DNA from 3 places in the Margalitia sp. FSL K6-0131 genome. Region 1 is predicted to be linked to each of the others. Evidence: riboswitches for the same ligand, from Rfam matches in the RefSeq annotation. Region 1 holds a riboswitch; each other region holds the start of a gene.
What was found. Region 1 has a riboswitch for S-adenosylmethionine ahead of NSQ59_RS06895 (O-acetylhomoserine aminocarboxypropyltransferase/cysteine synthase family protein). Riboswitches for the same ligand answer to the same signal wherever they lie in the genome.
Positions count from the first base shown of each region.

Region 1 (10,013 bases):
ACTTTTCCGATATTTCGGCGAGCTTTCCTTAGCCCCATTGCTGATCATGAGGATGCCTTCTACTATTAGTAGTAATCCTGCTAATATCACCATTCCCGCTAGACTAGTATGGTTCGTTTTTTCAATAAAAGGACCAAGCCACGGGATGTGAAAGTCAAATTGATTCGACACATAAATAGAGAGAAAGGCTAATCCTATTGTAAATGCGGAGGATAACAAGCGGAAGCCGCCAATCAATGTAAAGATGGTTGTCGTAAAAAATAAGGTGGTCAAAATACCAAAGCTAACGGTGAAGCCAGCCGCTACAGAAATGACGGACAAAATAAGTCCGGCTATCCAACCGGAGGATAGAAAGTACCGCAGTTCATGCAGCAGTGGGTATACACTGATATGAAAATCCGCCCGTTCCCTTTTTATCCGCAAATAACCAATAAATACTGCTGCAATAATAGCAATATATAAACTTGGATGAATAAAAAACCTTCCAATGCTTTTTAGTAATTCGAGACCCCATTCCTGCGCCAATTTTATTCACCATCCTTTATTATGTAAAAAATTTTTTATAGAAAGCTTTAGAGCATTAAGTACGCAGACCACATCAGTTAAAACTTACGAATCTATTATTATTATTCTATCAGATGAAAGCATTAAAACCTATTCTCTTTTCTATAAAAATCTAGGAATTTATAAGTCATAACATTGTATTTAGCTTTGATTTACATAAAAAAGGAGCCAAGCAATGCTCGACTCCTAGTTTTTATTCCCAATATATGTTAAAGCCACCTGCAGCTGAAGATCATTTTTTTCTTCTTTTCTAGCTTGTGTAAGGGCTGTGTCCATTAGCTCTGCTGTTTTCGGGTCGATTTCACCGGTCGCAGGCAGCTTTTCCTGATTTTGAAATGCCTTTACAGCCCGTTCCGTCTGATAGTCAAAATAGCCATCTTCACGCCCCGGTCCATATCCCAAGCCTGAAAGAATTTGCTGAGCAAGTTTGACTTGTTCATTATTCGCATCAAGCTTTAAGGAATGATCTAACGTTAATGGATTCACATAAAAATACTCCGGCTGTTTTACTTCAATGGTTGGATTTATACCTTTTTGATGAATCCAATTTCCATCTGGAGTAAGCCATTTGTACATGGTCAATTTAATAGAGCTGCCGTCCCCTAATGGGATTGCAGTTTGGACTGTACCCTTTCCAAATGTTTTTTCTCCTATTAACGCATATCCATCCGCCTCCTGCAAGGAACTTGCTAATATCTCAGCTGCGGAAGCACTTCCTTCATCGACTAAAACGGCTATTGGATATGGCTTTTTCTGTTTTAGCTTTGAATAATAAGGAAGCTTTTCGCCATTTCGCTGTTCAATTTGAAAATAAGGCTTATTATTTGGGACAAGACCTTTCAGCATATCTTCTACGCTGGATAAATACCCTCCCGGATTTCCTCTTACATCAATGATAAGCCCGTGTATGTTCTGTGATTCTAATTTTTTTAGCTTCTCATTAAAGTCGATGGCAGTATCCTTTGAAAACTGTGTAATTTCCAAGTATCCGATTGATTTATCGCCTTGTTTTTTTATTTCTGAAAAAACCGTTTCAAGTGGAATGCTTTCCCGTTTTACCACAAATGTTAATGGATTGCTTGTACCTTCACGCTGAATTTCAAGTGTGACCGTTGTTCCTTTTTTACCGCGGATTTTCGTTGTTGCTTCAGTAAGATCCAACCCATGTGTACTAACACCATCAATTTTTACGATAACATCCTTTGGCCGAAGTCCAGCTTTTTCAGCTGGGGAATCTTTATAAGGAGCCACAATAACAATTTTTCCGTCCTTTTGGGCTACCTCCGCCCCTATACCCTCAAAAGAGGAATCCAAAGTATTATTAAATTGCGTAGCTGTTTTTGCATCCATATAAACAGAAAAGGGATCATTTAAGGTACTTACCATTCCTTGAATTGCGCCTTCGACCAATTGCTTCTCTTCTACCTTTTTTACATATGATTTCATAATAAGGTCATATGCTTGGGCAATTTTGGACAAATCGGGCTGAATTTGCTGCCCTTTTAAAGATATTGGTGATCCATTCTCTTCCACTTTTCGCTCCAAATCATGATAATACCATTTCATCCCTGTATATGTTCCGCCTACACCAGTAATTAATGACCCAGAAATAATAACTGCCAACCATTTACGTTTCATCGAAGTCCCCCTCATCACGGATAAATATAACTTTTTCAAGTGAGATTTAGCGGGAGAAGTGCTTGACTAAATATCACAAACCTATTCTTCAATATATGATTGGAAAGGACAGGTTATGATAACTTCGTTTGTGTTTAAAGAAAGATAGCTTATGTAGATGGAGTAGATGGGTGATTTGGATCAATTGAAATGCTGAAGGCTAACTGGGGGTTTCTTTTTTTCTGGCTGATAGTTTTAGCGGACAACTGTTCCGTTATATGTGTCAAAATGCATGTTTTTCGACCAATAGCGGACAGACGTTCCGCTATTCGCAAAAATCTTAAGGAAATCACCGCTTTTTTGCAAAATAACGGAACATCTGTCCGCAAACTACGGAAAATATGCGATTTTGTCACAGATAACGGAAGCTCTGTCCTATAATTTCTAGGAAACTATTTAGCCGGACAAAGGTTCCGTTATTTCAATAAAAAACCATGGTTTCATCATGTGAGAGGACACACGTTCCGCTATTAGCGATTTTCGCTAGTTGCTTTACACAATTTTCAGCAAATAACGGATCCTGTGTCCACAAATGCAGCCAAAACAAGGGTTTTTCTAAAAATAACGGACCGTCTGTCCGCCAAACGTTTTTGCGGACACAGATTTTCCCCTAAAATGACACTTGAACTGCTCTAAACGATATCTGAACACTGTGATAGTAAAAGAACGTGTACTAGTTCACACGTCCTTGATTAACACTATTTAGATACTGGGTTGCAACTCGCGTTTTTTCACAGTAAAAATATCTGCTAAATCCTCTACCATTGCACTCGCAGTTGGCAGCTTTCCTGCACCAGGTCCAGTTAAAGTAAATCTTCCTAGTAAACTGGCTTCAACAGTGATGGCATTATCAACCCCATCAACGGAAAATAAAGGGTGACTTTCTCCTACAAAAATCGGTTTAACCGAGGCTTTGATTGTTCCATTTTCCTGATATATATCTGCAACATGTTTATACCTTAGATTCAACTGTAAGGCTTGCTGTACCTGCTCTTCTGTGATAGAGGTTATTCCCTCCAATTCAACATCCGACCAAATGGGCTGTTTACCAAATGCTAATTCACTTAAAATCATCGTTTTGCAGAATGCATCCTTGCCGCTTATATCACTTGTTGGATCTTCTTCCGCGTAGCCATTACGCTGTGCCAGTTGCAATGCCTCATCAAAGGAAATCCCCCTGCTGCGCATTTCTGTTAAAATAAAATTCGATGTTCCGTTCACGATACCTTGTATTCTATTGATTTTATTCACTTGCAGTAATTGCTTCAGTGTTCGAATGATTGGTACGCCGCCAGCAGTCGTTGCTTCATAGCCAACACTAACCCCATATTTCTGCCCCTTTTGAAGGAGTACTTTTCCGTAACGGGCAAACATTACTTTATTGGCCGTAATCACCTGTATTCCTTTCTCAATCGCCCGATTTAAATAGGTGAAGCCAGGCTCTTCCCCAACAATCGCTTCAAATATCACTTGCAGACCGGGAATATTTAAAATGTCCTCAAACTCTGTTGTTATAAGGATATCTTGATCAATATCCCTTTTCTTATTTGGGTCCTTGATCAGTACCCCTGCTATTTCCACCTCTGCACCTAAGAGTTTTTTCAACTGCTGACGATGGGTTTTTAACGCTGTATACACACCTTGACCAACCGTACCGTATCCTAAGAGGGCTGCCTTAATAATCGTCATTTCATCACCTTTCCTTTTTGGAATAACTAGCACATTGGATAGGTGCACCCACTCTATCGTTTTTTTGCACTACTTACACCGATTAAGTTTTTTTCTAACTGATGCTGTATCAAGTGGCCCCATTTCTCAAATTCTACTAAAAAGCCGTCATGGCCAAAGTCAGTTGGGACCTTATAAAAATCACCTTTCACTACTGTCTGGATAAATGCCCGAATCTCTTCGCTTGGATAAATAAGATCATGTTCATAACCGATTCCTGTTACATGGGCTTTGATAGCGGATGCTGCATTTTTCCAACCGCCTCTCCCACGTCCAATATCATGGGAATTCATCGCTTTTAACAAAACCAGATAGCTATTCACGTCAAAACGTTTGGCTAATTTCTCACCTTGATAATGTAAATAGGATTCTACACTATATAAATCAGACGACTGGCTTTCCCTGCGAAATCGCTGCGAAAAAAGCTTTGGACTCCGGTATGTTACCATTCCTGCCATTCTAGCAACCTCAAAGCCTTTTACCTCATGAGAAAATTGATAATATCCGTTTTGGAAATTTGGATCTCCTTCAATTGCCGCAATTCCTATTCGGTTAAAAGCAATTCCGTAATCACTCAAATATGGGGTAGACGCAAGCACGAAAAGCTGTTCCATATCATTCGGATACAAGACTCCCCACTCCAACACCTGCATTCCGCCTAATGATCCGCCAATCACCGCTTTCAGCTTTCCAATACCTAGCTGATCCAGTGCCAGGCGTTCTGCCTTAACCATATCGCGGATGGTTATTGCCGGAAATGCTGAGCGATATGTGTCCTGAGTATCAGGATGGATAGATAAAGGTCCTGTCGATCCGTCACAGCCTCCCAAAACATTGAATGTAATGACTTGCCAATGATTCGTATCAATATACTTACCGCTGCCAATGAGCCCGCTCCACCAGCCGGGCTCTCTTTCCGTTCCGATGGAGAACTGGTTTCCTGTCAAGGCATGGCACACCAAGATGACCGGCGCATCCTCAGGTCCACGTCTTTCATACGCGAGTTCAATATTTAAAACCCCGCCATTTTCCAGTTTCATGTTGCCGATACTAACGGTTTGAATTTTTGTCATGAGACCGAAACAGCCGTTGCCTTTAAAATAGCTTGCTCAAGATCTGCAATGATATCTTCTGCTGCTTCTAAACCAACAGATAAACGAATTAATTCTTCCGTTACACCGGTTTGTTTTAAATCTTCCGCACTTAATTGCTGATGGGTAGTAGATGCAGGATGAATAATCAATGATTTTGCATCACCGACATTGGCAACATGTGACCATAGTTGAATATTGTCAATCACTTTGCGTCCTGTTTCTCTTCCGCCTTTGATACCAAAGTTCACGATGGAACCAAAGCCATCTTTGAAATACTTTTTCGCTAATTCATGGGATGGATGACTTTCTAATCCTGTATAGCTTACCCATTCAACTGCAGGGTGACTTTGTAAAAATTGCGCGACCTTTAAAGCATTTTCATTATGTTTCGGAACACGTAAATGTAATGTCTCAAGACCTTGTAAAAATAAAAACGCACTATCTGGACTTAATGCCGGCCCAAAGTCACGAAGCAATTGGACACGAAGCTTTGTAGCAAAAGCGGCTTGTGGGACATCTACTCCGTAACGCAAACCATGGTAGCTTGGGTCTGGATCTTTAAATCCAGGGAATTTATCGCTGTTCCAATCAAACTTTCCGCCATCGACAACAACACCGCCGATTGCTGTACCGTGTCCGCCAATCCATTTGGTTGCTGAGTGTACAACAACATCTGCTCCCCATTTAATCGGGTTTGTTAAGTATGGCGTACCGAAAGTATTATCTACAATCAATGGAATGCCATTTTCATGAGCAACTTTTGAAACGGCTTCAACATCTAATACGTGTAAGCTTGGATTTCCAATAATTTCTGCAAACAATGCTTTTGTTTTTGGAGTGATTGCTTTTCGAAAATTTTCCGGATCATCTGCATCGACAAATTTCACATTAATACCATACTTTGGAAGGGTGACTGCAAATAGATTGTAAGTTCCCCCATAAAGGTTACCAGCTGCTACGATCTCATCCCCTGTACCTGCCAGGTTTAAAATGGAAAAAGCAATCGCTGCTGCTCCAGATGAAAGAGCTACTGCTGCTGTGCCACCTTCTAAAAGGGCTACTCGTTTTTCAAATACATCTACAGTCGGATTTCCAATTCGAGTATAGATGAAACCTTCCTGTTCTAAAGCAAACAATCCTTGAGCATAATCCGTATCTTTGAAAACATAGGAAGTAGTTTTATAAAGGGGAACGGCGCGAGAACCAGTGACTGGATCTGCTTGTTGACCTCCATGAAGTAATAAAGTTTCTGGGCGAAGCTGTTTTTGTTCTGTCATTTTTACATTCCTCCAATTTTTGATTAGGTTTTCATCGAGAAATTTAAAGACAGGGGTGAGGTTCTAAAGAGGAATTAAAAAAGCCCTCTTCATAAGAAGAGGGCTTGTTATGCAGGTTCCTCCCCTTATCTTTCAGATCTCATGGATCTGTAGGAATTAGCACCTTATCAAACTTATGTGTTTGATGGTTGCCGGGCATCACAGGGCCTAGTCCCTCCGCCGCTCTCGATAAGAGTATTCGTTTAGTTTTCATAAAATTTAAAATTGCTTCTAATGTGCATTATAGAAGAGTGATAATTCATAAGTCAATAGTTTTTTTAAAATTTTTTAAATACTCGCTTTTTAATGTGTTGCAAATTCCGCCATTAAAGGGAAGCTTGGATGGCTTGCTCAAATTGTTTAATTATATCGCTTGCACTTTCAATTCCTATTGAGATGCGAACCACTTGTTTATTGATTCCAATTTTATCTTGGAGTTCCGGCGGTAATGCCCGATGAGATGTTCCAAGCGGATAGGAAACAGTTGTTTCAACGCCGGCTAAGGTAGGAACGATTTTTACCCAGCCAAGAGATGAAAAGAATCGGCTAATATCGCAATTTTCCCCTAATTCAATTGTTACTATGGCTCCGTTCCCTTTTTCCGATACATATTCAGGATAGTAAACTTTTTTTACAGAAGGATTTGCATGTAGCGCATGTGCTAACTCTTTAGCATTTAATGCCTGACGTTCCATTCTTAGTGCTAAAGTTTTTAAGCCACGGCATGCAAGCCACGCCTCAAATGGACTTAAATTTGCGCCGAGGTTGACTACTTTTTCACGTGCTTTTTTCACAATGTCAGTGTGTCCCACTAAAACTCCTGCGGTTACATCACTATGGCCGCCTAAATATTTGGTCGCACTATGTACAACAAGGTCGACTCCTTCCAGATATGGCTGCTTTAAATAAGGACTCGCGAAAGTATTGTCTACCATCGTGATAATAGATTTTTCTTTTGCAATTTCGACAAGTTTTCCGATATTCTCCACTCGTAAAAATGGATTGGTTACCGTTTCGGTATAGAGTAGTGTTGTGTTTTTTTGAATGGCGTTTTTCACTTGTGCGCTATTTTCAAATGGAACAAAGGTAGTTTCAATACCGAATTGTTTCAGCTCTTCTTTTAATAGATGATAGGTTCCTCCATAAAGGTCTTCCGCTGCCACAACGTGATCTCCCGCTTTTGCAACAGATAAAATTCCCGCTAGAATGGCAGACAGTCCTGACGAGGTTGCCACTCCAGCTGGTGCACCTTCCAAAGCTGCAACTGCTTGTCCCAGTTCATCCGTATTCGGATTTCCCGTCCGACTGTACAGATAAGGAGATTTTCCTTGGTAGAATCCCTCCAATTCTTCTAAAGACGAGAAAGTAAAAGCCGTTGTTTGATAGATTGGTGTTGTTTTGCTATGGATAGAATTCGTGTTTTTTAATGAATTATGAACCACTTTCGTATCGAATGAAACATCCAATTTCCACACCCCGCATATTAGTAGTTATGGCTCTTTTCATAAACTTTGTTGCTTTCGAAGCGAACACCTAAAAAACATAAAAAGCAACAATCCTTAAAAAATTGCCTATTTAATTAAACAGATTGTACGTCTGGAATGTCTTGATGTCAAAGGATTTTTTTAAAAAAAGGGGGAATGTAAAAGTGGAACATGGATGAAGAGACAGGTCCCTAATCCCAAAAGGCGGGACGAGGGACCTGTGCTCTTTTCCACTATAATATTGGTGACAGTAGGCGGGAAACGGATTCTTTAAAACGTATATACATTGGGCGTTTTCGATAATCCTCCAGGGTGAGTTCCCGAGATTTTTTCATATCCTCTTTGTAAATGTTTTCGAGTTTTTTCGCGATATATTGGCTATATAAAAAGGCATTTACTTCAAAGTTTAAGCGGAAGCTGCGGTTATCAATATTGGCTGTTCCAACGGTTGCAATTTTTCCGTCCACCACAAGCATTTTCGCGTGAATAAACCCATTTTCATAAATATAGACCTTCGCATTTGTTTTCAAAAGCTCTCCAACATTCGAATAGGTTGCCCAGTACACAAACATATGATCCGGCTTATCCGGAATCATCAAGCGCACATCAACACCTGATAAGGCTGCGATTTTTAAGGCATTGAGCAAACTATCATCCGGGATAAAATATGGTGTCTGCATGTAAATATATTTTTTAGCAGAATTGATCATTTTAATATATCCGTTTTTAATTTGCTCCCATTCCGAATCAGGTCCGCTCGAAACGATTTGGACATCAGTATCTCCTGTTGATTCTATATCAGGAAAATATCTTGTTTCATATCGGATTTCCTTTGAGGATGCCTGATTCCAATCAAGAATGAATCGTGTTTGCATTGCATAAACAGCTTTGCCAGAAATTTTCAAATGAGTATCTCTCCAGTAGCCAAACTTATCATCTAAGCCTAAATACTCATCTCCAATATTAAAACCACCGATATAGCCTATCTCTCCATCAATAATAGCAAGCTTTCGGTGATTTCGAAAATTGACCCGCAAATTAACATGAGGAATTTTTGCGGCAAAGAAAGATGCAATCTCCCCGCCGGCTTCAACGAATTTCTTAAAGAATTTCTTCGGTAATTTGCGAGATCCCATGTCATCATACAAGATTCGAACCTTTACTCCTTCTTTCGCCTTCAGGGTTAATAATTCAATTAGCTGTTTTCCTAGATTGTCATTCCGGATAATATAATAAAGAAGGTGGATATGATCTTTCGCTTTCTCAATATCCTTAAATAAGGTGTGGAATTTATCTTTCCCATCGATGAAAATTTCAACGTCATTGTCATGTGACATAACCGCTCCGTCATTGACAAGGAGCATATATACCAAGTCTTTATATTGCACCGTCCGTTCATCATGAAACGGAAAAGCATTATGGCGCAATAAATCGATTTGATGATGGGTAATTTCTTTTATCCCGATTTTCTCTTGATCCTTCCAATAAAAAATTCTTCTTCTGCTCAGATTTTGTCCCAATATTAAGTAAATAATAAAGCCTATAATAGGCAAAAATAATAAGACAAGCATCCATGCCCAGGTTGCTCCGACATTGCGTCTCTCCAAAAAGATAACAACACCGGCTAACACAAAATTTAATAAGAAAAAAAATGCAAATAAGACCGTCGTAATTGTCATTCTGTTCTCCTTTAATCCAGTCCCGCTTACAATCTAGTTCAAACAGTATCATAACATAAATGGCTCGAAAACTTCCATTTGTAAAGGCTATGCCACAATGAAGAATAATATCTTTGAATTTTCAACAAGTATTCACTTTTCACTATATGTTCAAACCTTTTCTTTTTAGAGCACTTTCTTTAAAAAGAAATAGGAAGATATATCCTAAAAGTAGTCCCTTCCTGTTTCTCACTCTCCACCTCGATCCGGCCATTATGCAGTTGGATAATCGTTTCGACAATGGAAAGCCCCAGTCCAGTTCCTTCTACCGAACGGGTTCTAGCTATATCTGCACGGTAAAAACGGTCAAAAATTCGTTTGATTTCTTCTTGCGACAATCCGATTCCGGTATCTTGGAAAGATACTGCAATCATGGAGTCTTTCCTTTCGATCGATATATCAATAGATCCATTTGGTTTATTATATTTAATA
Region 1 covers NZ_JBBOZS010000001.1:1,450,034-1,460,046, reverse strand. The annotation lists gene NSQ59_RS06915 (PDZ domain-containing protein) at 1-525, opposite strand, end outside; gene NSQ59_RS06910 (S41 family peptidase) at 751-2,202, opposite strand; gene NSQ59_RS06905 (homoserine dehydrogenase) at 2,944-3,930, opposite strand; gene metX (homoserine O-acetyltransferase MetX) at 3,984-5,042, opposite strand; gene NSQ59_RS06895 (O-acetylhomoserine aminocarboxypropyltransferase/cysteine synthase family protein) at 5,039-6,340, opposite strand; SAM riboswitch class I at 6,463-6,575, opposite strand; gene NSQ59_RS06890 (trans-sulfuration enzyme family protein) at 6,706-7,845, opposite strand; gene cls (cardiolipin synthase) at 8,097-9,542, opposite strand; gene NSQ59_RS06880 (sensor histidine kinase) at 9,722-10,013, opposite strand, start outside.

Region 2 (10,013 bases), 360 kb from region 1:
CTTGTAAAAATCCCGTACGACATTTTTATTGTATTTGACCTACCGTATAATTCTGTCCTCCTTTACTTCTCCTATACTCACCATCCAGGTGTACAAACCAGATCAGGTTCTAAGAGTCTGTATCTTTTGCTTTTTTCAATCTTTCTAAAGCCACCATAATGTTTTTTGTCGGGCACGGTAAATTCATACGCTCAAATTCAATGCCTTCTTCACCAAATATATATCCTTCAAAAAGAATAATTCAGACTCGTGCATTTGTTTTTCAAGTTTCGTCTTTATCTAAACCAAGTCCATTAAAGTCCATCCACTGTAAATAGGTTCCCTGAATGTTAATTTCAGATATTATTATTTCGATGTAATTTTTTAATAAAATTTAAAAAAGCGAACACCTTTCAAATGTTCGCCCTAGCCCTAACGTACAGTTGTGTATTTATACCAATGCAATTGAGAACCCTTTACATTTTCTAATTTTATTCCTTATTGCTGGTACTTCCCCCCGTAAGATTAAACAAGCAACTTAATTTTCATTCTCCATCTACAAAAATATCTTTCCATTCTTCTTTTTTAGCAAGCAATTCACGAGCAAGCTCCTGCGCCCCTTCAAGGCTGTGACTTGCAGCCCAACCGCATTGTACTTCATTGCAAGCCGGAACTTCTTTAGCAGCTAATACGTCATTCAATGTTTTTTCCAGTGCAACCAGAATTCCATCATAATCATCATGGTTAAGGACGGCTAAATAAAAGCCAGTTTGACAACCCATAGGGCTTAAGTCGACAACATGATCAAGATGATTGCGGACATTTTCTGCAAGTAAATGTTCAAGGGAATGAAGAGCAGGCATTTTCATATGCTCTTTATTGGGCTGTTTTACTCGAATATCATACTTATGAATAACATCTCCATTTTTCCCGTGAGTGACGCCAGCTAATCGGACATAAGGTGCTTTTACTTTCGTATGATCGAGATTAAAGCTTTCTACATTCATTTTTTGTACCATTTGATTTCACTCCTAAATAATATTTTTTTGCCTGAAACTTAGAAACAAAAATTTTCTCTCCTATTAACTATCATAAAGATTTTTCTTCTAAAGAAGGATTTGCCTTACTATTTATTCCTTTTTCTTTGCTTTGTAGCTTTGGATATCCAATTAAAATGGCTACTATCCCACAAATCCCCATTAATATTGGATAGAACGAGTAAGGAATAATGCTAACAGGTGAGATGGAAGCTAAACCTGCTGCAGCTAGCAACTGCCCACCATATGGAACTATCCCTTGCCAGCAGCTGGAGAACAGATCGAGTATACTAGCTGACTTTCTTAAATCGATATGGTATTCATCTGCAATATTTTTCGCTAAAGGGCCTGTAATGACAATGGAAATCGTATTATTAGCCGTCGCAATATCAGCCACACTAACCAAGCCTGCAATCCCAAATTCAGCACCCTTTTTAGATTTAATTTTACTAGTTACGAAATTTAATAGAAAATCAATTCCGCCATTATATTTAATAAGTTCAACTACCCCGCCTATCATAATAGCTACAATGGCAAGATCCTCCATACTCATGACACCTTTGGCAACGGTTTGCAAAAAGCCGAGCAAATCATAAGATCCATAGGCCATACCAATTATGCCAGCAAATATCGTTCCTCCAAGTAATACGATTAAAACATTCACTCCTACAAGAGCTGCTATAAGGACAGCAACATAAGGAAGAACCTTAATGATTTCATAAGGATGTTCCCCACCTATATTTGCATGATTACCAAGTGTGATAATTCCAAGAATGATTGCAGTTAGAATGGCCCCAGGCAGCACAATAAAGAAATTGACTTTGAATTTGTCCTTCATTTGCGTGTTTTGAGTTCTTACTGCTGCAATCGTTGTATCTGAAATCATTGATAGGTTATCACCAAACATTGCTCCTCCAATAACAGTAGCCATCGCCAATGCCATCGAAATATCTGTTTGTCCTGCAATTCCTATCCCAATAGGAGCAAGTGCAACAACTGTGCCCATTGAGGTTCCCATCGAGGTGGAAATAAAGCAGGCGATAACAAATAGTCCCACCATTAATAAATTTGCGGGAAGAAAGGACAATCCAAGATTAACCGTTGATTCTACAGCACCCATTTCCTTAGCAACACCTGCAAAAGCTCCGGCCAAAATAAAGATTATTACCATTAAGATAATATTTGGGTGCCCAGCCCCTTTACAAAAGATATCAACCTTTTTCGATAACGTCTCTTTCCTATTCATTAAAAGTGCAATCGCACCTGCAACAATAATCGCGACACTTAATGGCATTTTTGAAAAGTCTTTTGAAAGTAGCCCTGTACCGATAAAAAGCAATACAAAGATTAGCAAGGGCAAAAGAGCAAGTGCACTTCCTTTATTTTCTTTTTGTATAGTAGGCATTTCTATTCCCTCCAGTTTATGGATCATTAGTGCATTGTCATACCACCTGTTACATTAATCCCTTGGCCTGTCATATAATCGGAGTATTTTGATGCTAGGAAAACAACGACATTGGCAATATCTTGAGGTGTTGCTGTTCTTCCTAATGGTACTTGTGAAATATCCTCATCTTTAATAGCTTCTGCATTTAATCCTCTCAACTTACCTCCTATAACTCTTTCATTTCTTTTCATATCTGTTTCAACGATTCCAGGACATACGGCGTTAACATTTATTTGATCTTTTGCTAATTCGATGGCCATAACCTTTGTAAAACCTAATACAGCATGTTTAGAAGCTACATAGCTCCCCATTAATCGATAGCCATTTTTACCTGCTTGCGAAGAAATATTAATAATTTTTCCTCCTTCACCTTGTTCTTTTAAGTAACGTGCGACGGCTTGACTGCATAAGTAAACTCCCTTTGCATTCACATCCATTACACGATCCCAATCACTCTCTTTAATATCGACGGCATAATCCAAGGAAGAAACTCCGGCATTATTGACTAAAATATCTACCCTTCCAAAAGTTTTGGTCACCGTTTGCACCATTTCTTCGACTTGTTCACTTTTTGCAACATTCGCCTGAAGATAGAGCAAATGATTAGTTGTTTGTTGTGGGTCAACGTTTATATCGATTGCTGCTACCTTTGCTCCACAGTCTAAAAGAGCATCGACAATTGCTTTACCGATTCCTTGTGCTCCGCCAGTTACAATGGCTACTTTCCCAGTTAGGTCCATACAATACATAATAATTCTCCTTTAAAAGCATTAAACATATTGGAATAATCGGATTAAAATGTGGTTAAATTTTGTTTTTTTACCTTCTTTTTATAGACGATATGCCTTATTTAATGAAGAAGGAATTAGTAAAAAGGAGCATCATTAATCCAAAAGTTAAAAAGAAAAGGCCGCTCATAAATAGAGAGGCCTTGGATTAACAAGTAGGTACGTCCTCTCTTATCTTTCAAAACTAATGTTTTGCAGGATTTAGCACCAATTCATGTTAAACATGAAAGGTTGCCGAGCTTCATAGGGCCAGTCCCTCCACTACTCTTTATAAGAGATACAATATGAAATTAAATTTACATCCTATTTGTATAGGATACACAATGGTTTCAGAAAAGTCAATTTTATTTTTATTGTGAAAATATTTTTTTTGGATTAATGGCATGCTCTTTTTTATTCAAATATTTATAGTTAGATAATTGTCGTTAGGTGACATGGCTGTGCTTTAGTAAATTATTTCACAATCTTATCGCATATCATAAATTATGATTAATAGACTCTTCCATTCGATCCAACCATTCATTTACTAAATGATTAAAAAGGTGTGGTTGTTCAATTTGCAAATTGTGACCAGCTCTATCCAATATAGCAAATGTACCTCGTGGATACTTGTTTAATAAACCAAGTGCATCTTTGTATCCAACTGAAGAGTCTTGTCTTCCTAAAAGGAATACACTAGGTTTATTAAAAACAGATTGATCAATCTCAAAAGTAAATCCATATTTATTCTTAACCTTATCTAAAAACTTTTCATCTCCAATTTTACAGCCACTTAAAATCTCTTGGTTGTATCTTAACCAAGTGTATTCATCAAGCACAACATTATTATTTCTAAAATCCTCTAATTCTTCCTTTGATAATTTTTCAATAAATCTTTCATCTGTTTTCAATATTTTATGTTTCTCAACTGTTCTTCCTTCTGAAAAAGGAATGATAACAGGACAAATAAATGCTGCACCTAGTACCTTTTCTTTTTGCTTTTGAATAACGCCCCTAGCTAAGTAACCACCATATGATTCTCCTGCGATTATGTACTCTTGATTAGGAATTATCGTTTGAATAAATTCTAAAACAGCATCCAACATTTCATCAGAACTACTTATGACATGATAATTTTTTGTTAAACCCATACCTGGCAGATCAATATAAATACGTCTCCATCCATCTCTCTTTGTAAATATAGGTTCCATACATCCAGTCATTAATCGATGGTCGGGTGTATAACCGTGTATCATAATAATTGGTTTCCCTTCCCCAAATTCTTCATAGTGTATTTCTGCTTGACGAACTTTGCAATATGCCATATCCTATCCCTCTTTTTTAATAAAATTCTTAACTAAAATTATATAATAGAATACTGCCAACCCCTTCTTGAAGATTCCCAATCTTAATTTGAACATCCAACTCCCTTTCTTTTTCGCTACACTCTTCTACTAAATTCACCATTGCTTCATAAGGAGCGATGAACAGCACTTTTACTTTCATTATCTTTTCCACCCATATCTTATAAATTCTAATTCAGTCATAGCATACATCCTAATGGAATGCAATTATGAGAAATGATGTCGGGTTGCTCATCCTAGATTAATTATTTTTAAAACAACCTTCCTATTATACGAATTAGTAATGAATTATCCCTTTATGCAGCAAGCGAGCTTTTCCCTATATCCAATATATAAATTGGTATTGGACATTCCTTTGAGATAACATAATAATTTGAATTATATAAACAGGAGGTGATAGGATGCGTGCACTTGCAAAAGTTAATCCTGGCCCTGGTGCCACCATACAACATAGGGAAATTCCCATCCCTAAGGATAATGAAGTATTGCTTTCTATTAAAATAGCAGCGATTTGCGGTACTGACTTGCATATTTATGACTGGAACCCTTGGGCTGCTAATGCAAACATCCAGATTCCAGGAATTATGGGACATGAATGTGTTGGAGAAGTAGTGGATATTGGAAGAAAAGTTACCTCTTTATCGAAGGGAGACCGTGTAAGCGTCGAGACACACATCCCATGTGGTCATTGTCAGCTTTGTTTGAGTGGGAATCCCCATATTTGTGAGAACCTACAATTATTTGGCTTGCAAACAAACGGTTGTTTTGCAGAATATGCAACAGTTCCGGCGATTTGCGTCAGAAAAATCCCTTCCAGTATTCCGGATGAAATTGCCTCTGTATTAGAACCATTAGGAGTAGGGGTTCATGCTGCTCAGAAAGCGGATATTACAGGGAAACGAGTGGCTGTTCTCGGAGCCGGTCCTATTGGAATATTTTCAGCATGTTCTTGTATGGCACTTGGAGCGGAATCCGTTTCAATTAGCGACATCCAGCCAAATCGCTTGAAGATAGCTTCTGAATGCGCGGATGTTACAGCTTGGAATCCCCTTACATCAAAGAGTACCGATGTATTAACTGGCACTAATATTCCAGATGTCATCATAGAGACCACCGGGAATGAACGGGCACTTCAAGAAGCACTGCCTCATTTGCGAAAGGGTGGGCAGGTCGTACTAGCAGGTCTATTTCCTGGCAATGTTTCTCTTAATCTATCAAATGATCTTGTTTTTAAAGAGGCAACTCTTTATGGAATACATGGACGAAGAATGTGGAGCACTTGGGACTTGATGGAAGACTTAATTTCGAGTAAAAAGCTCAACATACAGCCTGCCTTAACTCACCACTTACCACTAGAGGACTATAAAGAAGCTTTTCAAATTTCCCATAGTGGCGAAGGGGTAAAAGTTCTCCTAACACCTTAAAAATAGTATATCGAGGAGGTTTTTCAATTGAATCGTAACAAAATTGCATTGATCACAGGAGCTGCACAAGGACTTGGTTTTGCCATTACAGATGTACTATCCTCATCCGGGTACAAGGTTATTTTGTTAGACCGAAATGAGGAGCAGCTCCAAGTGGCCACTAACAAACTTGTTAATGAAGGAAAAGATGCCCACGGGATAAACCTAGATTTGAGCTTCACAGAAGATATCAGTCGGATTGTAACAAAAATTCATGAAGACTTTGGAGATTTTCATGTACTAGTCAATAATGCGGGTGTTAATTTCGTTAAACCAGTTGAAACCGTGACGGAAAAAGATTGGGATTTTGTGATGAATATTAATTTGAAAGCAGCCTTCTTTATGATTCAATCAGTAGCTCCATATATCTCTAATGGAGGATCTATCATTAATATTTCCTCTATTGCTGCAAGTAGTCCTCGTCCACTATCGGTAGCTTATGCAGCATCAAAAGCTGGAATAATCAGTTTGACCAAAACAGCCTCTATTGTCCTTGCTCCCCGGAAAATTAGAGTAAATGCCGTATGCCCTGGTGCAATGGAAACGGATCTTCTTGCAAAAATGGCTGTGGATATGAGTGACCTTGCCAGTGTTACACCAGAGGAATCGATGAAAAATTACTTAGGAGACATTCCGCTTGGTCGTATCAGTTCACCAGAAGATGTTGCAAAAACAGTGGGATTTCTTGCCTCTGAGGATGCCTCTTATATTACAGGGCAAGCACTTAATGTGTGTGGTGGATTAACAGTCAAATAGGGATAGGAGCTTTTCATGTATGATACGTTTTTTGCAAATTTTGATTACGAGGTTTCTGCCGCTTTGGATAATTTGTTGTGCTTATATTGGGTATACATTTCCCGAATGGTTTACTGGGATAAAAAATTGGACTTCATTTGCCCTAGCTTTTATCCTCTTTATCATGGGACTCACCTTATCAAGAGATAGCCTGAAGCGGATTATGACACATCCTAAGAATGCCATTATCGGTGTCATTGGGAAATGGATAGTCACTACTGGAATTTCTTTTTTCCTTGCCTGTCTTTTTTTTAGTCATCAGAATGATCTTAAGGCTGGCGTTATTCTTGCCGGCTCCGTTCCAAGTGGAACCTCTGCTAACCTATATTCAATGATGGCAAATGGAAATGTTGCACTAAGTGTCATGATGTCTTCCTTAGATACATTTGTCAGTCCGTTCTTCACTCCCGTCATTATGAAAGCGGCAGTAGGGAGTGTAGTGTACGTTGCCATTACACCTCTTGTTTTAAAAATGGTATATGTTGTATTGTTGCCCATTTCACTAGGACTGTTGGTTCAATGGAAGTTCCAAGAAAAAATCACTGCTATTCGGAGCATCATTCCAGTTTTATCCTCAATCGCATTGCTGATTGTAGACTTGTCCGTCGTTTCAAATGCTCATAATATGCTCCACGATAATATGAATCAATTACCCAAGTTATTTTTATGTGTCTTTTTACAAATCACCATTCCGATGATTCTTGGTTATCTCTATAGTGCCCTATTTAAAATGGAAGAGCCGGAAAGACGTTCCATGGTCTATGAATTTGGCATATGCAATACGGCATTGGCAGCCCTGCTTGCAATGGTGAGCATTAGTCCTATAGCTGCCGTACCTGCTGTGACCAATATGATCGTCAATACATCATTGGGAGCTTTAATCGCTATATTATGGGAACCCGCTCATTCAAAATGGAAAAACCTATTTCATTCTCATAGAAAAAACAAGTTAAAGGTAAGTTAATTCAAAGAAATGGCCCCTGCTATCGGCATTGGGCCATTTTCTATTTATGAAAAAACAGCTTCCTGAATCCCTTCCACAATAGAAGGGTGTGGAAATACCATATTCTTTATTTCATCTATGGTAGATTCTAATGAGAGACCCAGAGTTGCGTGAGAGATGATTTCCGTTGCATTTGGGCATAATAGATGAATTCCAAGAATTTGTCCATATCTTTTATCCGATATCACCTTTATGAATCCTGTAGATTCCCCTTCAATCAATGCCCTTCCGCTTGCTCTTAGGGAAAAGTATCCCTCGTTCACATGAAATCCTCTCTTTTCTGCTTCTTCTTTTGTTAATCCGACCATTGCTGCTTCTGGATGAGAATAAATACATTGCGGAACTAAATCATATTGAATCGGATGTGGGGCAAATCCAAGTGCATGTTCTGCTGCTACTTTTCCTTCTGCCATTGCGACATGAGCAAGCATAATTGGACTTGAACAATCTCCAATGGCGTATATTCCATTTACATTAGTTTGTTGAAAGGTGTTTACTTTTACTTTATTCCCTTCTTTTACAACTCCAACTCTTTCTAGATGGAGCTGATCTCCAACTGCTTCTCTGCCAACTGCAACCAACACTACTTCAGCTTGAATGGAAGCATATTCAGATAACCTAAGGGTCACGCTATTTGATTCTCTTTCAAGCTTTTTTATTTTTTGGGAAAGACAGAAGGAAACCCCCTTTTTTTCTAAATGTGATTGGATATTGAAGGAAATATCCTTATCCATATTGGGTAGGATTCGATTCGCCGCTTCTACTACATGTACTTTTACCCCTAACTCCGTATAGATGGTGGCAAACTCAATCCCAATGACACCGCCGCCAATGATTGCTAGACTCTCTGGCAAAGTTTTTTGGGTTAGTAGTCCGTCACTTGTGAATACCCCTTCTGAATTAATCCCTTTGATCCTAGGTAAAACAGGACGACTTCCGGTGGCAATAATAATTGCATCCGCCGCAAATTCATAAGTTTCCTTTCCTTCTACTAAAACTTTCTTATCACATGTGAAGGAAGCAATTCCATTTAAAACATTAATTTTTCCTTTTCTTAAAAGTCCTTCTACCCCTTTTCTTAACTGGAGCACCGCTTCGTTTTTTCGAGAAAATATAGAATTCCATGGTACCCCTCCCATTACATTTTCGGGAAACATCGTCTTGCTTTTATGCCATATATGAGAGGATTCCAGTAAACTTTTTGTAGGAATGCATCCTTGATTTAAACAAGTACCGCCTAAATTATCTTTTTCTATCAACGTCACTTCGGCACCTAATTCACTTGCACGCAGCGCAGCCGTATATCCGCCTGGGCCACCGCCAATCACAACTACCTTCACGCTATTTTCCCCTCGCTTTCATCAGTAAACGAATGGGTTCTTGTATATAAAATTCGACGGTTTGGAGAAAGTTTGCTGCTTCAGCACCGTCTAAGGCACGATGATCAAAGGAAAGTGAAAAGGACATAAACGAGCGGCGGACAATGCCATCACCGATAAAGACTGGTTTCTCTATTATTCTGCCAACCCCTAAAATCCCAGTTTCCGGAGGGTTTATGATAGGGGTAAATTGCTCTACTCCCATCATTCCAAGATTGCTAATGGTAAAGGTTCCTCCTTGTGTCTCATCTAAGCGAAGCTTTTGTTCTTTGGCTCTGGATGTTATATCAGACATTAACTCTGCGATTTCAAGAATATCCATTTGATCCACTCGCTTTAAAACCGGAACAAGCAGGCCTTCAGGAACAGAAACTGCTATTCCCATATTTACCTCGTGGTGATAAAGGATCTCCTTATCTTGAAACCAAGCATTTAAAACAGGATGTTTTTGCAATGCCGCAGCGATAATTTTAATTAAGAAATGGGTGATGGATATTTTGAAATTTTTATCTAAGACCGCTTTTGCCGACAATAACGGAGTAACATCCACTTCCCTTGAGATCGTTACATGAGGTATTTGCTGCCAACTATTGCTCATCCGTTCAGCTATTACCTTGCGCATTCCCGTTATTGGCTTAACAGTTGCTGCAGGCATATCGATCGCTGCTGCAACTGCAGCTGATCCTTCCAGTTCCTTTTTGATCACATCCGGCAGCATAATCCTTCGTCCTTGTTCTATTTGTTGCCATTCAATCTCTTGTTCTTCTGCATATTTCTTT
Region 2 covers NZ_JBBOZS010000001.1:1,090,875-1,100,887, reverse strand. The annotation lists gene NSQ59_RS05430 (S-ribosylhomocysteine lyase) at 525-998, opposite strand; gene NSQ59_RS05425 (Na+/H+ antiporter NhaC family protein) at 1,069-2,421, opposite strand; gene NSQ59_RS05420 (SDR family NAD(P)-dependent oxidoreductase) at 2,448-3,212, opposite strand; SAM riboswitch class I at 3,420-3,528, opposite strand; gene NSQ59_RS05415 (alpha/beta fold hydrolase) at 3,728-4,555, opposite strand; gene NSQ59_RS05410 (hypothetical protein) at 4,584-4,736, opposite strand; gene NSQ59_RS05405 (alcohol dehydrogenase catalytic domain-containing protein) at 4,996-6,018, shown strand; gene NSQ59_RS05400 (SDR family NAD(P)-dependent oxidoreductase) at 6,046-6,813, shown strand; gene NSQ59_RS05395 (bile acid:sodium symporter family protein) at 6,833-7,816, shown strand; partial or broken gene lpdA (dihydrolipoyl dehydrogenase) at 7,885-9,195, opposite strand; gene NSQ59_RS05385 (dihydrolipoamide acetyltransferase family protein) at 9,197-10,013, opposite strand, start outside.
Region 2: linked by a shared signal. The riboswitch ahead of NSQ59_RS05420 (SDR family NAD(P)-dependent oxidoreductase) and the one ahead of NSQ59_RS06895 (O-acetylhomoserine aminocarboxypropyltransferase/cysteine synthase family protein) in region 1 are both predicted to bind S-adenosylmethionine.

Region 3 (10,013 bases), 2.2 Mb from region 1:
GGAATAATGGAACGTGGTAAACTGCCAACGTTGAGGACTTGCACTCCAATGAAACGGTTCTTAGGAAAGCATTTATGATATTAGTAAATGTATAACTAAAATTTATGGCAGTGAAAGTGGTGGCACAGTACCTATGAAGCGTGTAATGAACGTGGAGGGATAGCCACTAGTCGATTGAAGACTGATAGTTATTTAAACGGTTCAACGTGGTTTTGAGTAAAACTAAGAGATGTAGCTTTCTCCTTCTGGGGAGGGTACAGCCCATGTTGAAGAAGCCCAAGTTAAGACACAGTGAATATTATAATATGCAAGATTATTTTGATGAATTATATTCCAACAGTCTTAACGGTAACAACTTCTATAAATTAATGTCTATTATTGGTTCCGAAGATAACATCCGTTTAGCATTTAGAAATATTAAAAGTAATAAGGGTAGTAAAACTGCGGGAACAGATGGATTAACTATTAAAGATATTTGGCATTTGAATGACCGTGAAATTATACGTGGTGTAAGAGATAGGTTGGATTGGTATCAACCACAACCGGTTAGAAGAGTGTATATACCTAAAGAAGGAAGCGATAAATTGCGACCTTTAGGCATTCCTACTATTTGGGACAGATTGGTTCAACAGAGTATTTTGCAAGTTCTTGAACCAATTTGTGAAGCAAAATTCCATAACCACAGTTATGGTTTTAGACCAAACAGAAGCACCCACCATGCACTTAGTAGGATGATTAGTCTCATGAACATTGGACATCATCATTACTGTGTTGATATTGACATAAAAGGTTTCTTTGACAATGTCAATCATGGAAAACTTTTGAAGCAGCTATGGACAATTGGAATAAGAGATAAGTCCCTACTCTGTATTATCTCTAAAATTCTTAAATCCGAAATTGAGGGTGAAGGAATTCCTACTAAAGGAACACCGCAAGGTGGGATAATCTCCCCTTTGTTGTCCAATATTGTTCTTAATGAACTGGATTGGTGGGTCAGCAATCAATGGGAAACTTACAAACCTAAAAATGCGACCACCATTGGGTTTCGTCAATATGCTAGGAAATACACTAATCTCAAGGATGGCTATATTATACGCTACGCTGATGATTTTAAAATCATGTGTAGAACATATAAGGATGCCAAGCGATACTATCATGCCACAGTTGACTTTCTTAAGAAAAGACTCGGTCTTGAAGTCAATGCCGACAAATCTAAAGTAGTCAATTTAAAAAAGAACTCTTCTACTTTTCTAGGTTTTAAAGTCAAATTGGTTCCTCAAGGAAAATCTAAATTTGGTTGGGTAGCAAAAACAAACATGACTGATAAAGCTATCACTAAAACCAAAAGAGTATTAAAGGATAGAGTTCGAGAAATTCAAAAGAATCCTATAGCAGAAAATGTAATTCGATATAATACCACCTTAATTGGTATACAAAATTACTACCGATATGCCACGAAAATATATCTTGATTTAACGGAGATTAGCTACGGTTTGCGCAAAGCCATTAAAACCAGATTAAGAAACAACATGAGCGTTATTAGATTCAAAGAGACATCCGAAGAATTTAAAAAGAAAACTCAAGGGATAAAATCAGATACTAAGGTATATGTAGTTCAAAATGCACCTTTACTTCCAATCACCGGAGTACATCACAAGAAGCCAATGAACTTTTCACAAAATATATGCAACTTTTCAAAGGTTGGTCGTGAGAAAGTTCATAGCAATCTTAAAGCCATACCAAGAGATGTTTTGAAATATGTCATGTCCAATTATTCTGTCAATCGGAGCATTGAGTACAACGACAACAAAATATCAAAATACGTAGCCCAGTATGGAAAATGTTATGTAACAGGTGAAGTAATAGGAATCGATAGAATCTATTGTCATAACGTTAAGCCCCGTAGGATGGGTGGCACTGATAAGTACTCTAACTTAGTGATTATAGATTCCAAAGTACATAAACTCATATACATGAAAAATCCTGATAGAATCCGGGAGGTTCTTCGAACTCTAAATCTTAATACGAAACAGTTTAACAAGCTTAATCGCTTGAGAACTGAATCTGGAAATGAACCAATAGTAGTTTAAAATAATTTATTGTATCAGTTGGAAACGATGGAACGCTGAGTGCTCTGAAAGGGGCTCGCTCAGTGTGAAGTGGGGGAAAAGACGGAGATTACATCAAACTCTTACCTATCACTATAGATTATTGCGGAAGGAACGGAAAATGAACAGCTCATTACGGGAGAAATTGATTTAGAAACCGTTTCAAAGGTCCGAAACACAATCCCTGTTTTTGCTGACAGATTACCAGAATTCTATTAAAATTTTTTATTATTATTGACAAAATGATTTTTATGTTTGTAAAATAGCGTTAATTGAATATTTGATTATGACTTAATTTTCTCTTATCAAGAGTAGGCAGAGGGATTTGGCCCGATGAAGCCCAGCAACCGACCGTAATACCGTTGTGAAACGGGGCGCTAATGAATGCGCCGGGATTTTTCCCATAAGGCACGGTGCTAATTCCAACAGAAGGATTTCCTTCTGGCAGATAAGAGGTGCGAAGATGACTTCAAGCCTCTTTCTATGTGGAAAGAGGCTTTTCTAATGTTGAAAAGCCTCTTAAGAACAAATGCGTAAGCGCCTTGCCCATCGGCGTATGGATTTCGTAGTCGCTCACCTCGAGATAAAGGAAACACAATGAGGTAGTTCACGAACAAGTGAAAATAGCACTTCCATTTTCAACTGATGTTGACTTATCGTAGGGAGGAGACGGAGAAATCCACTAGCCGATAGGCGCTGGTGAAATTTGAAGTGCCAATTTCACTTGAAGCTAGACGTAGACAACTTTTCAAAAAGTTATCCACAAGGTTCAATTTTATAAATCCCTGAGCAACAAGAAAACACTATCTATATTTGCATTTAATGTGTTATTGAAGGAGGAGTTATCATGGCAGTATTGACAGAAAACACGTACAAACCATTAACAGTGGAATCAGCGATTAATTTAGCAATCAACTTACAACTGTTTACCAATAAAGAAAACCTTGTATGTAAAGAAATAGGCGATGGCAATTTAAACTTAGTTTTCCATATTGTCGATAATGAAAAGCAAAAAGGAATTATTATAAAACAAGCTCTTCCTTATGCTAAAGTGGTTGGAGAAAGCTGGCCGTTAACCATCCATCGCTCTGAAATCGAGGCTAATGCCTTAAAAACTCACGGTGAGTTTGTTTCGCATCTTGTACCAAAGGTTTATCATACTGACAAAACCTTGGCGATTACCGTTATGGAGGATCTATCTCATTTAACTATTGCCCGTACTGGCTTAATCGATGGTCAAAACTATCCGCTGCTTTCTTCACATGTTGGAGAATATTTAGCAAAGACATTGTTTTATACATCCGATTATGCTCTTCACCCTTTCAAGAAGAAGGATTTGGTGAAACAATTTTCCAACCCAGAACTATGCAAAATTACGGAGGACTTAGTCTTTACAGATCCATTTTTTGATGTTGATACAAATGATTTTGAAGAGGAACTAAAGGATACCGTGCGTGAGATATGGAAAGATGCATCCTTAAAATTCGAGGTTGCCAAATTAAAGAAGCAATTTCTTACTGAAACCGAAGCCCTTCTGCATGGAGATTTACATACAGGCAGCATTTTTGCCAGTATAACCGAAACAAAGGTCATTGATCCCGAGTTTGCCTTCTATGGCCCGTTTGGTTTCGACGTTGGCCAATTTTTTGCGAATCTAATTTTTCAAGTAATCGTAAGAACTGGTGAACAAAGACAAGTAATTCTAAATCATTTAGAAAAAACTTGGGATATCTTTCAAACGATTTTCACCGATTCATGGCAAAAAGATTGCCTTGAACCATTTGCGGAGATTGAAAGCTATTTGCCGTATATCCTTGGAAAAATCTTTACGGACTCTATCGGCTTTGCGGGCTGTGAATTAATCCGCCGTACCATTGGTCTTTCACATGTAAAGGATTTAGATGGAATAACGGATATAAAGGTGAGAATTGCTGCGAAAAAGACAGCTTTAAAGCTAGGCAGGGCTTGTATTCTTTATCGCCATAAAATTAATGGTATGGAAGACTATATTTCTTTTATAAAACAAAACATCAATGAATAATAGGCAAAAAGGAGTATTAGAATGGTTCAAACAATACGGATTCCGATATCTGTAGAATGGAAGGAAGATCATATTAAACTTTTAAATCAGCAAAATCTTCCCCATCATACAGATTATATTAATTTGACTACAATTGAGGATGTATATGATGCGATCGTTACACTAAAGGTTCGGGGAGCGCCTGCAATCGGAATTGCGGCAGCATATGGACTTGCAATGTCTGCGCAAAAGTATGACTTTGAAACACTTGAACAATTTAAGTTGAAAGTAAACACAGAAAAAAGCTACTTGGCCAGTTCAAGACCGACCGCTGTAAATTTATTTTGGGCGCTTAATCGTTTAGAAAAATCATTGGAAAATGTTCGTTCCATTAACGAAGCAAAAACTACTCTTCTTCATGAGGCGTTTCAAATTCAAGCGGAAGATGAGGAAATGTGCAGGCAAATTGGTGAGAACGCCTTAACATTGCTGCATCCCGGAGACTCCGTGATGACCATCTGCAATGCAGGCTCTATCGCTACTGCAAAATATGGAACAGCGCTTGCTCCTTTTCATCTTGCTAGGGAAAAAGGAAAACAATTTCATGTATACGTTTGTGAAACCCGACCTGTTTTACAAGGAGCACGATTAACCGCTTGGGAACTTCAGCAATCAGGTGTAGAAACTACCTTAATTACCGATAATATGGCTGCTCATACAATGAAAACAAAGGGAATTAAGGCAGTCATTGTTGGAGCAGATCGAATAGCTGCAAACGGTGATACAGCTAATAAAATCGGCACTTTTGGGTTAGCATTAATAGCAAAAGCCCTTAACATCCCATTTTATGTTGCTGCTCCTTCGACAAGCTTTGATTTAACCATTAACACAGGTGATGAAATTACAATAGAAGAAAGAAGTCCTATGGAAGTGCTTCAAATAGTGAATACAACCATTGCACCTGAAAACACAAATGTGTATAACCCGGCATTTGATGTTACACCGAACCATTTAATTACTGCAATTATTACCGAAAAAGGGATATTATATCCTGATTATGTAGAACAGATCCGGGAAAATATGTGTGATAAATATATCTCCTTATAAGTTACAAAATTGCTATTTCTTTATACTTGAAGTAAAAGGAACCCTTCAACTATTTCAGTAATAATCCCTAAAAAAACAAAAGGAAGTGAAGAAAACAAATTGATTTTTCTCACTTCCTTTATTTTAGGGACTTATAGGGAACCCCATTTTATCCCCATTACTTATTTTGTCCGGAAAGCTCTGATTGTGCTTGCTTAACTAACCGTTTTGTAATTTCTCCGCCAACAGAGCCATTTGCTCTTGATACAGTATCTGAGCCAAGATTTACACCAAATTCCTGTGCAATTTCATATTTTATTGAATCTAAATATTGTTCCACTCCTGGAACTAATAGTTTATTGCTGCTTCTTGCCATTGTTTTTTCTCCCTTTCATATAAAAAGATGGTTTGTTGCTTTGTAGTATTAGTATGAAATAAAAAAGCAGAATCATAAGTGGTAAAATGTTGAACCGCGTATTTTATAAAACCCGACTAAATTATTTTCTTTCGGATATCATATCAATGTACATTTATTAAATTTTTCAACTAAAGGGGATGCAGTTTATGGTAAAAAGAAAAGCAGAGCGTGGCGCTGCATTAAAAAATAATAAAACTCCAATAAAGAATCTTGCCGAATCAGAATTTGCTACTGAATATTCGAGTGGGGAAGAAACGGCAAAACATGCTAATCGTAATTCCAAACAAGGAAGAAAAGGAAAAAACAATGGCTAAAAAGAAAGAACAAATAACAACTAGCGAAGAACTCGGTTCAGAATTTGGCGATATTAATGCTTCAAAATTTTTTGAGCTTAGTCAAGCTGCCAAAAGCAATGATAATAAGAAGGACAACGAAAAAAGAAACAATAGTGCCAAGTAATTGGCATTATTGTTTCCTTACTGGAAAAATAGTTGACTTGCCTGAAATTGGGTCGAAGTAAATCAACATATAAGATGGGTGCTCTTTTAAAACTTTTGTTTGTAAAAACTCAGCACTATCAAATGGAACTTTTTCTACAATTGTATGCTTTATTAAGTCCTTTTCGGAAAGTGAAAGTTCCTGAAATGATTTCCCTAATTGTTCAGGATGATTTTTTACATATTCATATACCTGTTTACTTTCTTCTTTGCTAATGTTTTGATTCCACCATGATTTTCGTGGTTTATAGCGATGTTGTTTTAAATAATCATATTTCATTAGCCCTTCTACTATTTCTAATTGGGATGAATGAATACTGCTCAAAAATTGGCTCAAGCGTTTAAATAAATCCTCTAATTGGTGACCTATCCGACTCCAGCCTTGCTCGTCCCAATACGTACCAAACTCCTGGAAAAAGTCAAAAGGGGTTTCGAATAACTGTGTTACTAGATATTCAATGGTTTCGTCCATTCGATGATCATTCCAATATTTTTCTAAGACATCTTCGACTTGTTTTATTTTTACAACATCTTCAAATGATAGAACATTATTCTTCAGAATTTCATAAGGTGCATGATCCATGTAGACATAGTCATGTTCCTTTGCTCTTATTCTAACTCCCGTCCCTCTCAACATTTTTAAAAATCCAAGTTGTAATTCTTCAGGGCGTAAGGCAAATACATCGTTAAATGTCTTTCGAAAGGAATGATAATCCTCTTCTGGTAAGCCGGCAATAAGGTCAAGATGCTGATCAATCTTTTTGCCTTCCTTCACCATTGTTACAGTTCTAGATAGTTTTTCGAAATTCTGTCTTCTTTTAACAAGTTCATTCGTAAGATCATTTGTCGATTGAACACCAATTTCGAATCGGAATAATCCTCTTGGGGCATTTTCATTCAAAAAGTTAATGACCTCAGGTCTCATAATATCACCGGTGATTTCAAATTGAAAAACCGTTCCAGGTCTATGCTCATCAATTAAAAATTGAAACATCTCCATTGCGTAGCTGCGGCTAATATTAAAAGTCCTGTCAACAAATTTTATGGTTTTTGCACCATGGTCCATTAAGAAACGAATATCCTCTTTAATTCTTTCACGATTAAAATAACGTACACCAAGCTCGATAGAGGATAAACAAAATTGACAATTAAAAGGGCAGCCACGACTTGTTTCAACATATACAACCCTTTTCGAAAGATGCGGCAAATCCTCTTCAAAACGAAATGGAGTCGGAAGTTGTTTTAAGTCGATTTTGGAACGGGATGGATTAATGACGACCTTACCATCCTTCATATAAGAAATGCCCTGTACACTTTCGATATCCGCAGGCCCTTCAAGCTGTATAAGGAGCTGTTTAAAGGTCTCTTCCCCTTCCCCAACTACAATATAATCAACTTCTGGCAAACGTTTTAGCCAATAGGTAAAATCATATGTTACTTCAGGACCCCCTAGAACAATAATTAACTCAGGCATAATTTTTTTCATTACTTGTATGACTTTTATCGTTTCCTCGATATTCCAGATATAACAACTAAATCCTAATACATCCGGTTTTTTAGAAAATAAATCCGACACAATATTCATAATTGGATCTTTAATAGTATATTCCGCTATTTTGACATTGAATTCAGGAGCTGCATATGCTTTTAAATACCGAATCGCTAAATTAGTATGAATATATTTAGCATTCAGTGTACTAACAATAATATTCATTTTATATTATTACCTCATCTTTTTTAAGGAATTGAACATCTTTACCATTTTACCTAAGAAAATAAAAAACCTCAATGTATGACAGGTGATAAAAAAATTGTTAATTACGCAGGAATTTCGGGGAAAACACCGAAAATAATGGATATAGAAAACTATTCCAAATAGGACACGAAGGGTTAGGTCCTTGTCCATATTATACATATAAGATTATATAGGAGAGAGCGTGAATGGAGATTAGTGATGAGAAAACAGAAGACCGTCTAAAATTTGCCAAACAAAAAAACTTCAATTTTAAGCAAAGCGATGAGCTTTACAGAAGCCTATTCGAAGAAGCCATTGACGGGATTGTCTTTTGGGATAATGATGGAAATGTGCTGATGGCAAATCAATCGGCTTTACGAATATTTGAATGCAGTTCAGAAGAATTCTTACAAAGTAATTTATGGGATTTTGTATTAGAGAAGAACGAACATTTTTACTCACTTCTAAGTAAATTTTATAAAAAAGGAGAAATAAGAGATGAGCTGTTATTTCTCATGCCAAATGGTCAATTGAAACAACTGGAATTCACCTCAAAAAAGCATTTTGTAGACGGCTCTAATATGACTATCTTTCGAAATGCCAGTGAACGATACAAAATGGAAAAGGAATTACGGGAAAGTGAAGAGAGATTTCGTAATGTCTTTGAAGGCTCGTTTGATGGGATGGTATTGTGGAATCGTCAATACGAAATTGTCGATATAAACCCTCTTGCCGCACAAATTTTAAAAGCTAATAGAGATGACATTATTGGAAAAGGTATTTGGGAAATTATTGATGATCGATTTAAGGATGATATTGAAGCACATATAAAAGAATTAGAGCAACTCGGTACTTCAGATTCAACACTAACCATCTCATCGGAAAATGGCAGTAAGTATTTCGAAATAAACTCCAAATGGAATCTTGCCTCCGATTTAAGCTTAACAGTGATTAGAAACGTAACCGAAAAAATAGGATTGCAGGAGCAATTGCAAAAGTCAGATACCCTTAGTGTAGTCGGAGAATTGGCCGCAGGTATTGCTCATGAAATACGAAATCCAATGACAGCATTAAAAGGATTCATTCAGCTATTGGAAATGAGTATAAAGGAAGATCACTCCATGTATTTTAAGGTGATCATGTCCGAATTAAGAAGAATTGAATCAACTATTACAGAGTTTTTAATTTTAGCAAAACCGCAGGCAATCCAATTTAAAAACAATGATATGAGAAAGGTAATGCAGGAAACATTAGAGTTATTAAATGGACAAGCATTAATGAATAATGTTCAGTTTAACTTTAAGTATGCAGACGAGCTTCCTGATGTATTTTGTGAACCAAATCAAATGAAACAGGTTTTCATTAATATTATCAAAAATGCTATTGAGGTAATGCCAGAAGGCGGCTTTGTTACGATTACGATTGATAATCAGCCAAATGAGTACATACATATTGTTATAGAAGATGAAGGCGAAGGAATCCCGGAAAAGAAGATAAAACGGCTAGGAGAACCATTTTATACCACGAAGGAACGCGGGACAGGATTAGGCTTAATGGTAAGCTACAAAATTATTAAAGAACATAAGGGGAAAGTCGAGGTTGAAAGTGAAGTTGGTGTGGGAACCAAATTTCATATTTATATTCCTATTAAAAGAAACTAGCGGTTAACTGTGTATAAAAAAAGGAAAGGAAAATGAGTTCATTTTCCTTTCCTTTTTTGTTCTTGATTCTTTTCCCCATGATTACCGTTATTTTTATGCTTTTGATGACCATAATGATTACCGTTATCTTTATGCCATCTATTATTATTCCCATGATTTCCATTATTTTTATGATTTCCATAATTGCCATGATTTCCATTATCATGATGATTGGACCAATGGTGATTTTTCGTTCCTTTTTTTTCTTCCATTTTTCTTTTGTTCTCTTGTATTCTTTCTATCTTCTTTTGTTGCCCATAGTTTCTATCCGGTATTATTTGCTTGTATTGTATATTCTTTTGGACAGGCTCTTTTTCCTTATGTATTATTTCATTTTGTTTATTTTTTGGAATGTCTACATTTTGTTTAGGCGGTTGTGTTTGATTTTTTAATGTATTTTCTTTTTCAATATTTTTCTTCATTTCTTTTTCCATTACATATTTCCCTGT
Region 3 covers NZ_JBBOZS010000001.1:3,636,306-3,646,318, forward strand. The annotation lists gene ltrA (group II intron reverse transcriptase/maturase) at 264-2,090, shown strand; SAM riboswitch class I at 2,408-2,563, shown strand; gene mtnK (S-methyl-5-thioribose kinase) at 2,956-4,149, shown strand; gene mtnA (S-methyl-5-thioribose-1-phosphate isomerase) at 4,171-5,235, shown strand; gene NSQ59_RS17820 (alpha/beta-type small acid-soluble spore protein) at 5,393-5,590, opposite strand; gene NSQ59_RS17825 (hypothetical protein) at 5,779-5,946, shown strand; gene NSQ59_RS17830 (hypothetical protein) at 5,939-6,091, shown strand; gene NSQ59_RS17835 (B12-binding domain-containing radical SAM protein) at 6,098-7,843, opposite strand; gene NSQ59_RS17840 (PAS domain-containing sensor histidine kinase) at 8,071-9,525, shown strand; gene NSQ59_RS17845 (anti-sigma factor domain-containing protein) at 9,564-10,013, opposite strand, start outside.
Region 3: linked by a shared signal. The riboswitch ahead of mtnK (S-methyl-5-thioribose kinase) and the one ahead of NSQ59_RS06895 (O-acetylhomoserine aminocarboxypropyltransferase/cysteine synthase family protein) in region 1 are both predicted to bind S-adenosylmethionine.